2 regions of the Bradyrhizobium sp. Cp5.3 genome follow, and region 1 is predicted to be linked to the other one. Evidence: riboswitches for the same ligand, from Rfam matches in the RefSeq annotation. Region 1 holds a riboswitch; the other holds the start of a gene.

The links. Region 1 has a riboswitch for S-adenosylmethionine ahead of K289_RS0101120 (O-succinylhomoserine sulfhydrylase). Riboswitches for the same ligand answer to the same signal wherever they lie in the genome.
Region 2: it holds a riboswitch for S-adenosylmethionine, as region 1 does, so the genes downstream of both, K289_RS0115665 (homoserine O-acetyltransferase) here and K289_RS0101120 (O-succinylhomoserine sulfhydrylase) in region 1, are expected to answer to the same signal.

Annotation. Positions count from the first base shown of each region.
Region 1 is NZ_AUFA01000001.1:232,506-238,119, forward strand. Features, by position in the region: gene K289_RS0101105 (hypothetical protein) at 1-823, opposite strand, end outside; gene K289_RS0101110 (PAS domain S-box protein) at 928-1,341, opposite strand; gene K289_RS0101115 (2'-deoxycytidine 5'-triphosphate deaminase) at 1,453-2,559, opposite strand; SAM riboswitch at 2,668-2,747, shown strand; gene K289_RS0101120 (O-succinylhomoserine sulfhydrylase) at 2,822-4,009, shown strand; gene K289_RS0101125 (SGNH/GDSL hydrolase family protein) at 4,133-5,134, opposite strand; gene K289_RS0101130 (SGNH/GDSL hydrolase family protein) at 5,147-5,614, opposite strand, start outside.
Region 2 is NZ_AUFA01000009.1:340,543-346,156, reverse strand. Features, by position in the region: gene K289_RS0115675 (alpha/beta fold hydrolase) at 1-672, shown strand, start outside; gene metW (methionine biosynthesis protein MetW) at 808-1,473, opposite strand; gene K289_RS0115665 (homoserine O-acetyltransferase) at 1,477-2,679, opposite strand; SAM riboswitch at 2,767-2,846, opposite strand; gene K289_RS0115660 (chorismate mutase) at 3,052-3,900, shown strand; gene hisC (histidinol-phosphate transaminase) at 3,934-5,031, shown strand; gene K289_RS0115650 (prephenate/arogenate dehydrogenase family protein) at 5,028-5,614, shown strand, end outside.

The sequences.
Region 1 (5,614 bases):
GCGCCTGCAGGAACGATGCGAACTCGCCCGCACCACCGCGGCCCGCCGACAGCGCGGAGGCGACCTCGTCAAAGGACTGCATGCCGATCAGCTTGCCGGTGAGGTGCAGCAGATAGCACGCATCCTCCGGCCCGAACAATTGCACCATCACGGGCGCCGCGGTGCGCACATATTCCATGGCGTAGTTGCGATAGGCCTTTTCCAGTCGCGGCTTCGGCCAGCTCGCGACGGGCAGCGCCGGCGCGGTCTTCGCATCGAACAGCGGCGCTTCCAGATGCCGCGCGAATACGAGGCGCTGATCGAGCTCGAGCGGATGATCGTATTGGTAGTAGTAGCCCTCTAACCCGTCCTGACCGTCGACGCTCTGCTTGGTGCAGACGAAGCCGAGGCGGAGATCGCCGAGCGCGACGCCGTTATTGGCGTGCCAGCCGCGCAGCATCGCACGCGACACCTCGCCCGGCACGCCGCAGATCGCCGTGCCCTTCCAGATCCAGCGCGGCGGCGGATAGCGGATCCAGGCCTTGGCGTCGCTCTCGTACATGTATTCGACATGCACGCCGCCGATCCAGTTGGAGAGATAGTGATATTGCGCGGCCGCCACCGCCGGCGGCAGGTGACTGATGCCGAGCTTCTTCAATCCCGGCAGGAAGCGCTCCTGCTGTTGGCGGCGGAACACGCGGAAGACGAATTCGGCGGCATCCGCCGTGCCGCGCCGCGTCACCACCGTGAGGATCAGCCCAGTGAAATAGGCATGGTAGAGATCGGCGACGGCGCGCCAGCGTTTCCACTGAGCCTCCTGCGCGGAGTCCAAAGTGACGGCCATGTTCACTCCCGATCGTTGTTTTGATCGAGTGTGTCACTGCACCCGGTGACAGGCAACCTGACGCTCATGCAGGCCGCTCTGCACAGAGGCTCACCAATTCCGTATCACGAATTTTGCGTCGCCGTGGCGGCACGCTCGCGCTCGACCCGTTCGGTGACATCACGCGCCATCGCGACCGATCCCTGCACGATCCCACCGGCATCGCGCACCAGCGCGAAGGTCATCTCGATGTAGAGCCTGCGCCCGCTCTTGTGCAACGCGCGGGTCAGCGTCGGTCGACCCGCAAGCTTCATGGTGCCACTCGCAATCGCGGTCTCGAAGCCTTTCCAATGCGCGGCGCGCAAATGTTCGGGAACGATCAGATCGAGATTTTGGCCAAGCGCTTCGTCCGCGGAGAAGCCGAACAGCGCGCTCGATGCGCGATTCCAGCGCACGATCGTGCCGGAGCGATCCGAGTAGATCAGCGCATCCGCGACGTCTTCGATGATCTGCGCGTCGAGTTGGGATTGATCAGTCATCTCGTCACCTCGCACGAAATGTAGCCCGGATGAAGCGCAGCGCAATCCGGGACCTTCTGATGACGAGGGGTCCCGGATTTCGCTGCGCTCCATCCGGGCTACGGTATGCGGCTACACCCGGAAATGCTTGCTCAGCTTCAGGCCCTGCGCCTGGTAGTTCGAGCCAATGCGCTGGCCGTACATCGCGTCGGGACGCGCCAGCATCTTCTCGTAGACGAGGCGGCCGACGATCTGGCCATGCTCGAGGATGAAGGGCACTTCGCGCGAACGCACCTCCAGCACCGCACGGGCGCCCTGCCCGCCGGCGCCGGCATAGCCGAAGCCTGGATCGAAGAAGCCGGCATAGTGCACGCGGAACTCGCCGACCAGCGGATCGAACGGCACCATCTCCGCGGCAAAGTCGGGCGGCACCTGCACCGCTTCCTTGGAAGCGAGGATATAGAACTCGCCGGGATCGAGGATCAGGCTGCCGTCGGGTCGCGCCGAGATCGGCTCCCAGAAATCCTCGACCGCGTAGCCCGAGCGGCGGTCGACATCGACGACGCCGGTGTGGCGCTTGGCGCGGTAGCCGACGAAGCCGCCGCCCTTCTCCCCGGACAGATCGACCGAGACGGCGACACCGCCGGAGAGATCGGCCTCGTCGACATCGACGAGGCGCTCGGCCGCATGGAGCGCGTCGAGCTCGTCGGCATTGAGGATGGCATCGCCGGTGCGGAAGCGGACCTGCGACAGGCGCGAGCCTTCGCGCACCAGCACCGGAAACGTCTTCGGGCTGATCTCGGCATAGAGCGGGCCGTGATAGCCGGCGCCGATCATGTCGAAGCGACGAGTGCCATCCGCGATCACCCGGGTGAAGACGTCGAGGCGGCCGGTCGAGCTTTTCGGATTCGCCGCAGCGACGATCTCCGGCGGCAGCGCGAGGCTTTCCAGAAGCGGCACGATGTAGACGCAGTTGGTCTCCAGCACCGCGCCGTCGGCGAGGCTGAACTCGTGCAGCTTCAGCTCGTCGATGCGCTCGGCGACGGTGGCGCCGGGTCCGGGCAGGAAGCTTGCGCGCACGCGATAGGCGATGTCGCCAAGCCGAAGATCGAGGCTCGCCGGCTGGATCTGGCTTTCGACGAAGTCGTAGGCGGGCAGGATGAGCCCCTCTTCCGCCATCGCCGCGATCATGCGGTCGGGCAGGATACCATTGGCGTCGGCAGCAACCGTGAACGTCAAACGGTGGTCCTCTTCGGGGTCAAACGCATCCGAAAACGCGGAAAAATGAACCTTTTACGGCTATCCGATGGACGCCTTGACGGAAAGGGCATTGCGGAATAAGAGCATGACTTATCCCGTGGTGATTTGAGCCGGCCGGCTTGCAGCCACGTTAAATAAGTCGCTAAACAGGCCGGGGACCTCTGTGATCCCGGCCAGTGGAGATATCCAGGCCGGTTTTTTTGTGACCGCTTTCGCTCGCGTGGTCATGTCGGAGGTACCTATGTCGAAGTCGCCTGCTACTTACCGCCCCGAAACCCGCCTGGTCCATTCCGGCACCCTGCGCTCGCAATATGGCGAGACGTCGGAGTCGCTGTTCCTGACACAGGGCTATGTCTACAACAGCGCCGAGGAGTGCGAGGCGCGGTTCAAGGGCGAGGATCCCGGCTTCATCTATTCGCGCTATTCGAACCCGACGATCGCGATGTTCGAGCGCCGCATGATCGAGCTCGAGGGCGCCGAAGCCGCCCGCTCGGCGGCAACCGGCATGGCCGCGGTGACCACCGCGATCCTGGCCCCGCTGAAGGCCGGCGACCATTTGGTGGCATCAAAGGCGCTGTTCGGCTCGTGCCTCTATGTCGTGCAGGACCTGCTGCCGCGCTACGGCATCGAGACCACGCTGGTCGACGGTCTCGACCTCGACCAGTGGCAGCGCGCGCTGAAGCCGAACACGAAAACCTTCTTCCTGGAGAGCCCGACCAATCCGACGCTCGACGTGCTCGACATCCCCGGCATCGCCGAGATCGCGCACAAGGGCGGCGCGCGGCTGGTCGTCGACAACGTGTTCGCAACGCCGATCTGGCAGAGCCCGCTCGCGCTCGGCGCCGACGTCGTGGTCTATTCCGCGACCAAGCATATCGACGGCCAGGGCCGCTGCCTCGGCGGCATCATCCTGTCCTCGGAAGCCTTCATCGCCGAGCACATCCACAACTTCATGCGCCAGACCGGGCCGTCGATCTCGCCCTTCAATGCCTGGGTCCTGCTCAAGGGCCTGGAGACGCTGGGCGTGCGCGTGCGCGCGCAGACCGATACTGCGGCCCGCATCGCCGAGGTGCTGGCGAGTCATCCCAAGATTTCGCGGCTGGTCTATCCCGGCCGCGCCGATCATCCACAGGCGGCACTGGTGAAGAAGCAGATGCGCGGCGGCTCGACGCTGGTCGGCTTCGAGGTGAAGGGCGGCAAGCAGGCGGCCTTCCGCGCGCTCAACGCGCTCAAGCTTGCGAAGATCTCCAACAACCTTGGCGATGCCAAGAGCCTCGTCACGCACCCGGCGACCACGACGCATCAGCGCCTGAAGCCGGAAGACCGCGCCGCGCTCGGCATCAGCGAGGGCTTCATCCGCTTCTCGACGGGGCTCGAGCATGCGGACGATCTGATCGAGGATCTCACCGCGGCGCTGGAGAAGGCGTGAGGCGATCGAGGTCTCGTAGGGTAGGCAAAGCGAAAGCGTGCCCACCATTCACGATCGCACGGTCGATAGATGGTGGGCACAGCGCGCGAAGAGCGCGCCTTTGCCCACCCTACGCAGCGATGCCTACATCGGCCGGTACGTCCGCACATCCGCCGGCACGTTGACGCCGAGCTTGATCTGGCCGACGGAGCGGATGATGTCGTCGCCGAGGAGCTGGGCGAAGCAGGCGTAGCCCCAGTCGTTCATGTGCAGGCCGTCGGCGATGACGAAGCTCTCCACCGGGAGAGCCTGCTTCTCGTGCCACTCGCGCATCACCTCGAAGCGCGGGAAGATGCCGACGTGACGGAGCTCGGCGACCTTGCCGAGCAGCCTCACCATCCGGCTCGCGCTTTCGGGGCGCTCGGTGACGCGCGGCGAATATTGCGGATCGACCAGCACGATGTCGGCGCCGCCGGCAGCCTGGATGCGGGAGATGCCGTCCTCGACGAGCTTGGCGGTGTCGGCGGGATCGAGATTGCGCAGAACGGCATTGGTGCCGACCTGCCAGATCACGAGATCCGGATGCACGTCGATCACCTCCTTCTGGAGGCGCTTCATCATTTCCGGCGCATCCTCGCCGCCGACGCCGGCATTGATGACGGTGATGTCGGCGCTCGGATATTGCCGGCGAAGCTGGGCGGCGAGGCGGTTCGGATAGTTGAACTCCGGCGAACTCGCGCCAAAGCCTGCGGTCGACGACGATCCGAACGCGACGATCACGACGGGCCGGCCCTCGATCAGCTTGCCCGCGACGTGCGGCAGCGAGCCCATCGGCTTCGCGCCGCCCTTCGGCGGCAGGCAGGGCACGCGGCTGAAGATGTCGCCGGCGGATTTCGCGACCTGCTTCACCTTGTCGATGGCGCGCCCGGCAATGCCACGCTGGTCGGCAGGTGGCTGCGAGGTCACGGCAACCGTGGTCTGGGACGGTGATGCGGGAGCGGGACTATTGGCCGACTGCGGCGCCGGCGTCGCTTGTGCGGCCTGTGCTTGCGCTGGCAACAGCGAGACGGGTGTCAGCAACAGCAGGGCCGCTGCTGCAGGTCCGGCCAGCCATGCCGACAGGCAAAAAGGGCGGAAAGAACTCATTTACGCTAGACCTCAATTTTGCTGCTGGGCCGGCCCGAGATGGGCGGCGTCGATCACGAACTGCGCCAGCGCCCGGCCAAGACAGTCATGGACCTGCTTTGCCAGTTCAGGGCCGCGCGATGGGCTGAACAGGTCGAACTGACCCTGATCATTCCATTGCCGCATGATCGCGAAACGGTCGAACAGCGGGATGTCATGCTCCTGGGCCACCACGCGCATATTGTCGAGGTAGGGCGGCACCGAGATCATGGTTTCGGTTCGCGGGCTGTACTGCAAGTTCATCAAGACGACGTCAGCCCCTGCATTTTGCAACGCAGCAACCCCTTCGGTGACTGCGCCGCGAAACTCATCGGGATCGATGGATCGGATAGCATCCACGGTCCCGGTCTGCCAGATGACCAAAGTAGGCCTTTTTTCTTCCATCAGCTTAACGAAGGTCGAGGCAGCCTCCGCTGCCGTCTTCTTGCTCTGTATTTCTAC
Region 2 (5,614 bases), on a different contig from region 1:
GGCGAGGTCTACACCTACAAGCACTTCTACACCGATGCGCTGGCCGTGCTCGATCATCTCAAGATCGATCGCGCACATCTGGTCGGCCTCTCGATGGGCGCCTATTCATCGCTGCAGATCGGCCTCAATGCGCCAGAGCGCGCGCTGTCGATGACGCTTGCCGGCGTCGGCTCCGGCTCGGAGCTCGAGAACCTCGACGCCTGGCGCAAGCAGTGCCGCGCCAATGCCGAACAGTTCGAGACACTCGGCACCTCCGACGTCGCCAAGGTCACGCGCGAGGCGCCGAGCCGGATTCCCTTCCTGGTCAAGGACCCGCGCGGCCACGCGGATTTCTACGCCGCGCTGGCGCGGCATGACGCCAAGGGATCGGCGAGCACAATGCGTGGCTTCCAGGGCGGCCGCCCCTCGATCTACACGATGACGGATGCGATCAAAAACGTCGCGACACCAGCGCTGATCATCTGCGGCGACGAGGACGATCCGTGTGTCGGGCCGAGCCTATTCCTGAAGAAGCATCTGCCGGCGGCCGGGCTCGCGATGTTTCCGAAGTCGGGCCACGTGCTGAACCTCGAGGAGCCCGCGCTGTTCAACGAGAGCGTGGAGCGGTTCGTCACGCTGGTGGAAGCCGGGCGATGGCCGGTGCGCGATCCGAGGTCGGTGGCTGCAAACTAGCTCGTCATTCCACATTGCGCAATTGCGCAATCGGGATGCGCCGGCAGGCGCAGGCCCGGAATCCATTGTGCCACGAACGCTGAGGCCCGATGGATTCCGGGTTCGATGCTTCGCATCGCCCCGGAATGACGGTGACTACGACTTCCTCCCGCCTCTGCTCAGCAGAAACACGCCCTGCTCGCCGAACAGATTCCACACCCACCAGGGCAGCCGCAGCCGGAGCGGGCGGCCATAGAGGTCGAGCGCCTCGGCGCGCTCCATCTTGACACCGATCGCATCGCAGAGCTCGACGAAATCCTTGATGGTGCAGAAGTGGATGTTGGTGGTATCGTACCAGGTCGCCGGCAGATTCTCCGTGCGCGGCATGTGACCGCCGATCAGGAGCTGCAAGCGCATCTTCCAGTAGCCGAAATTCGGGAACGACACGATCGCGCGATGGCCGATGCGGAGCAGGTTTTCCAGCACGACCCTCGGCTGCCGCGTCGCCTGCAGCGTCTGCGACAGGATCACATAGTCGAAGGCGTCATCGGGATAGTTGACGAGGTCGGTATCGGCATCGCCCTGCACCACCGCAAGCCCCTTGGCGACGCAGCGATTGACGCCCTCGCGCGACAGCTCGATGCCGCGTCCGTCGATGCCGCGGGTCTCCAGAAGCTGCAGCAGGTCGCCGTCGCCGCAACCGACGTCGAGCACTTTCGAGCCGGGCTTGACCATCTCGGCGACCAGGAGATGGTCGGCGCGATAGTAGCCGGAATGCTCAGTGACAACGCCGTTGAGAGGCAGCACTTCTTGCACGGACATGTCTCAATCGCCCTTGCTGGTGAGCCCGCGCGCTTTGCCTGCGGATTGCAGGAAGGCGCGCGAGATATCGAAGAATTCGGGCACGTCGAGCAGGAAGGCATCATGGCCGCGATCGGTCTCGATCTCGGCGAATGACACCCGCGCGCTCGACGCGTTCAACGCATGCACGAGCGCGCGCGATTCCGATGTCGGGAACAGCCAATCGCTGGTGAAGGAGACAACGCAGAAGCGGGTCTGGATGCCCGCGAACGCCTTCGCGAGCACGCCGTCATGATCAGCAGCGATGTCGAAATAATCCATCGCGCGCGTCAGATAGAGATAGCTATTGGCATCAAAGCGCTCGACGAAGGACGAGCCCTGGTAGCGCAGATAGCTCTCGACCTGGAAATCGGCGTCGAACGAGAAGGTCGGCAGCTCGCGATCCTGCATGCGACGACCGAACTTTCGATGCAGCGCCGCGTCGGACAGGTAGGTGATATGCGCGGCCATCCGCGCCACCGCGAGACCGCGATGCGGATGGATGCCGTGATCGGTGTAGCGGCCGTTGTGCCAGTCGGGATCGGCCATCACGGCCTGCCGGCCGAGCTCGTGGAAGGCGATGTTCTGCGCCGAGTGCCGTGTCGAGCAGGCGATCGCCAGCGCGGAGAACACGCGGCCAGGATAGGCCGCGGTCCACTGCAACACCTGCATGCCGCCCATCGAGCCGCCGACCACTGCGAACAGCGTGTCGATGCCGAGCCGGTCGATCAGCATGGCCTGCGCACGCACCATGTCGGGGATCGTGATGACCGGGAAATCCAGCCCCCACACCTTACCGGTCGCGGGATTGATTGAGGCCGGCCCGGTCGAGCCCATGCAGCCGCCAATCACATTGGCGCAGATGATGAAATATCGGCTCGGATCAAGCGGGCGGCCGGAGCCCACCAGGGTGTCCCACCAGCCCGGCTTGCCGGTGACGGGATGCACATTGGCGACATGCTGGTCGCCGGTCAGCGCATGGCAGATCAGAACGGCATTGGAGCGCTCTGCGTTGAGCTCACCATAGGTCTGGTAGGCGATCTGGAACGGCGAGAGATCGATGCCGCAATCGAGCGGCAGCGGCTGATTGGCGCCAAAATGCGCGACCTCCGAACTCGGATGATCCACCTCATGCGACCGGTCGTCGGCACTGATCGCGGGACTGGGAATCGACTTGACGCCAACCATCTCGACCTCATTTGCGATCAGCCCCTGCGGGCCGCCGCTGACATCAGGCCATAAAATACCCGGCCTGAACGATAGGTTCGGCCGGGATCGGATGCGTCCCCGGCCTGTTTAGCGAGTTTTTTAACGTGGCTGCAAGCCGGCCGGCTCAAATGACCACGGAACACGCAAAAACTACTGGCTCGGGCAGTTTTCGTCAAGTCGCGGTCCGGATTAACCAGATTCGTCTCTACGCCGTCAGCCGGATAGGCCGTCATTTCTCTTTGCTTTCGGCGCTCATCCTGCCTAATCAGGACCTTGACCGCAGCGGATCCGGCCTTGTCGATCCGGCCTTGCCGATCCGCTCTAGAACGCCTCTCAACAACACTGACAGATATGTCCCAACGTCCGCCCGCGCCACCATCGTTGCAGGAATTGCGCAAGGAGATCGATGCGATCGACGAGGGCGTGCATCGGCTGTTGATGCAGCGTGGCGACATCATCGACCGCCTGATCCAGGTCAAGCAGACCCAGGAGGTCGGCTCGGCGTTCCGGCCCGCGCGCGAGGCCAGCATGATGCGCAGCCTGGTCGAGCGCCATCGCGGTATCCTGCCGCTCGATACGGTCGAGAGCATCTGGCGCGTCATCATCTCGACCTTCACCTATGTCCAGGCGCCGTTCGCGGTGCACGCCGACGTCTCGGTGAGCGAGCCCGCGATGCGCGATTCCGCGCGCTTCCATTTCGGCTTCACCGTGCCTTACGTCGCGCATTTCAGCGCACAGGCAGCGGTCGAGGCGGTCGCGAAATCCAAGGGCGATCTGGCGCTGGTCTCGGCGACCTCCAGCCGCACCCCGTGGTGGCTCTCGCTGGAGGAGACGGGCGCGCCGAAGATCATTGCACGGCTGCCCTTCGTCGAGCGTGCCGACCATCCGGCGGCGCTCCCGGTGTTCGTGGTCTCGCGCGTCGCCGACAGCGCCATGGTGACGGAGGTCGAGACGTTCAGCGTGCGCGTGTCGGGCTGGAACGCCGAGATCGCGCGCGCCCTGTCGCCGCTCGCCGAGATCGTGGCGGTGCCCGACACCGCCTTCGACGGCGCAGCGCTGCTGATCTCGATCACTGCGGCAACCAACCTCGATAAGATCAAGGCAGCCCTGATCGATGCGGGGGCCTCCGTCCGCTCCACGGCCCTCGTCGGCAGCCACGCAACGCGCTATACGGTGCCCCCGACCGGGACGAAATCGTAGGCCACGGTCCGTCCCGCCCATCCGGAGTCCAAGATGTCCCGCCCCGTGCCGAACCCCGGCATTCTCGATATTGCGCCCTACACGCCCGGCAAGACGCCGGTGCCGGAGCCGGGCCGCAAGGTCTTCAAGCTGTCGGCCAACGAGACGCCGTTCGGGCCCTCGCCCAAGGCGATCGAGGCCTTCAAGCACGTGGCGACGCATCTGGAGGACTATCCCGAGGGCACCTCGCGCGTGCTGCGCGAGGCGATCGGCCGCTCCTTCGGCCTCGATCCCAGCCGCATCATCTGCGGCGCCGGCTCGGACGAGATCCTCAACCTGCTCGCCCACACCTATCTCAGTCACGGCGATGAGGCGATCTCGACCACTCACGGCTTCCTGGTCTACCCGATCGCCACCATGGCGAACGGAGCCAAGAATATCGTGGCGCCCGAGAAGGATCTCATCGCCGACGTCGACGCAATCCTGAAAGCCGTGACGCCGCGCACGAAGCTCGTCTGGCTCGCCAATCCCAACAACCCGACCGGCACCTATCTGCCGTTCGACGAGGTCAAGCGCCTGCGCGCGGGCCTGCCGCCGCACATCCTGCTCGTGCTCGACGCCGCCTATTGCGACTACGTTTCTCGTAACGACTATGAGATGGGGATCGAGCTCGTCGCCACGACCGAGAACACCGTGGTGACGCACACCTTCTCCAAGATCCACGGTCTCGCGGCGTTGCGCATCGGCTGGATGTTCGGCCCCGAGCACATCATCGATGCAGTCAACCGCATCCGCGGTCCTTTCAACGTCTCGACGCCGGCGATGTACGCCGCGGTCGCCGCGATCGAGGACACCGCGCATCAGGCGATGTCGAAGCAGTTCACCGAGACCTGGCGCAACTGGCTGACCGATGAGATCGGCAAGCTCGGGCTCAAGGTGACGCCGAGCGTCGCCAATTTCGTTCTGATCCATTTCCCGACCGACAAGGGCAAGACCTCGGACGACGCCGACGCCTTCCTGACCAAGCGGGGCCTGGTGCTGCGAGCGCTGAAGAACTATGGCCTGCCGCATTCACTGCGCATGACCATCGGCACCGAGGAGGCCAACCGCCTCGTGGTCGAGGCCTTGCGCGACTTCGTGGCCGGCAAATGAGCGCGCATCCGCACTTCCAGCGTGTCGCGCTGATCGGCTTCGGCCTGATCGGAGGCTCGATCGCGCGCGCTGCGAAGCTCCAGGGCCTGGCCGGTGAGATCGTCACCACCGCGCGTTCGGAAAAGACGCGCGCGCGGGTCGGCGAACTCGGCATCGTCGATGAGGTCGTAGCGACCAACGCGGAAGCCGTGAAGGATGCCGATCTCGTCATCCTCTGTATTCCCGTCGGCGCCTGCGGGCCGGTGGCGCAGGAGATCGCCGCGCATCTGAAACCGGGCGCGATCATCTCCGACGTCGGCTCGGTCAAGGGCGCCATCGTCAGGGACATGTCTCCGCATCTGCCGCAGGGCATTCATTTCATTCCCGCGCACCCCGTCGCGGGCACCGAGCATTCGGGTCCGGATTCCGGCTTCGCCGAGCTGTTCATCAACCGCTGGTGCATCCTCACTCCGCCCGAAGGCACCGACACCGCCGCCGTCGACCGGCTGCGCGGCTTCTGGGCCGCGCTCGGCGCCAAGGTCGAGGTGATGACGCCGGATCATCATGATCTCGTGCTCGCGATCACCAGCCATCTGCCGCATCT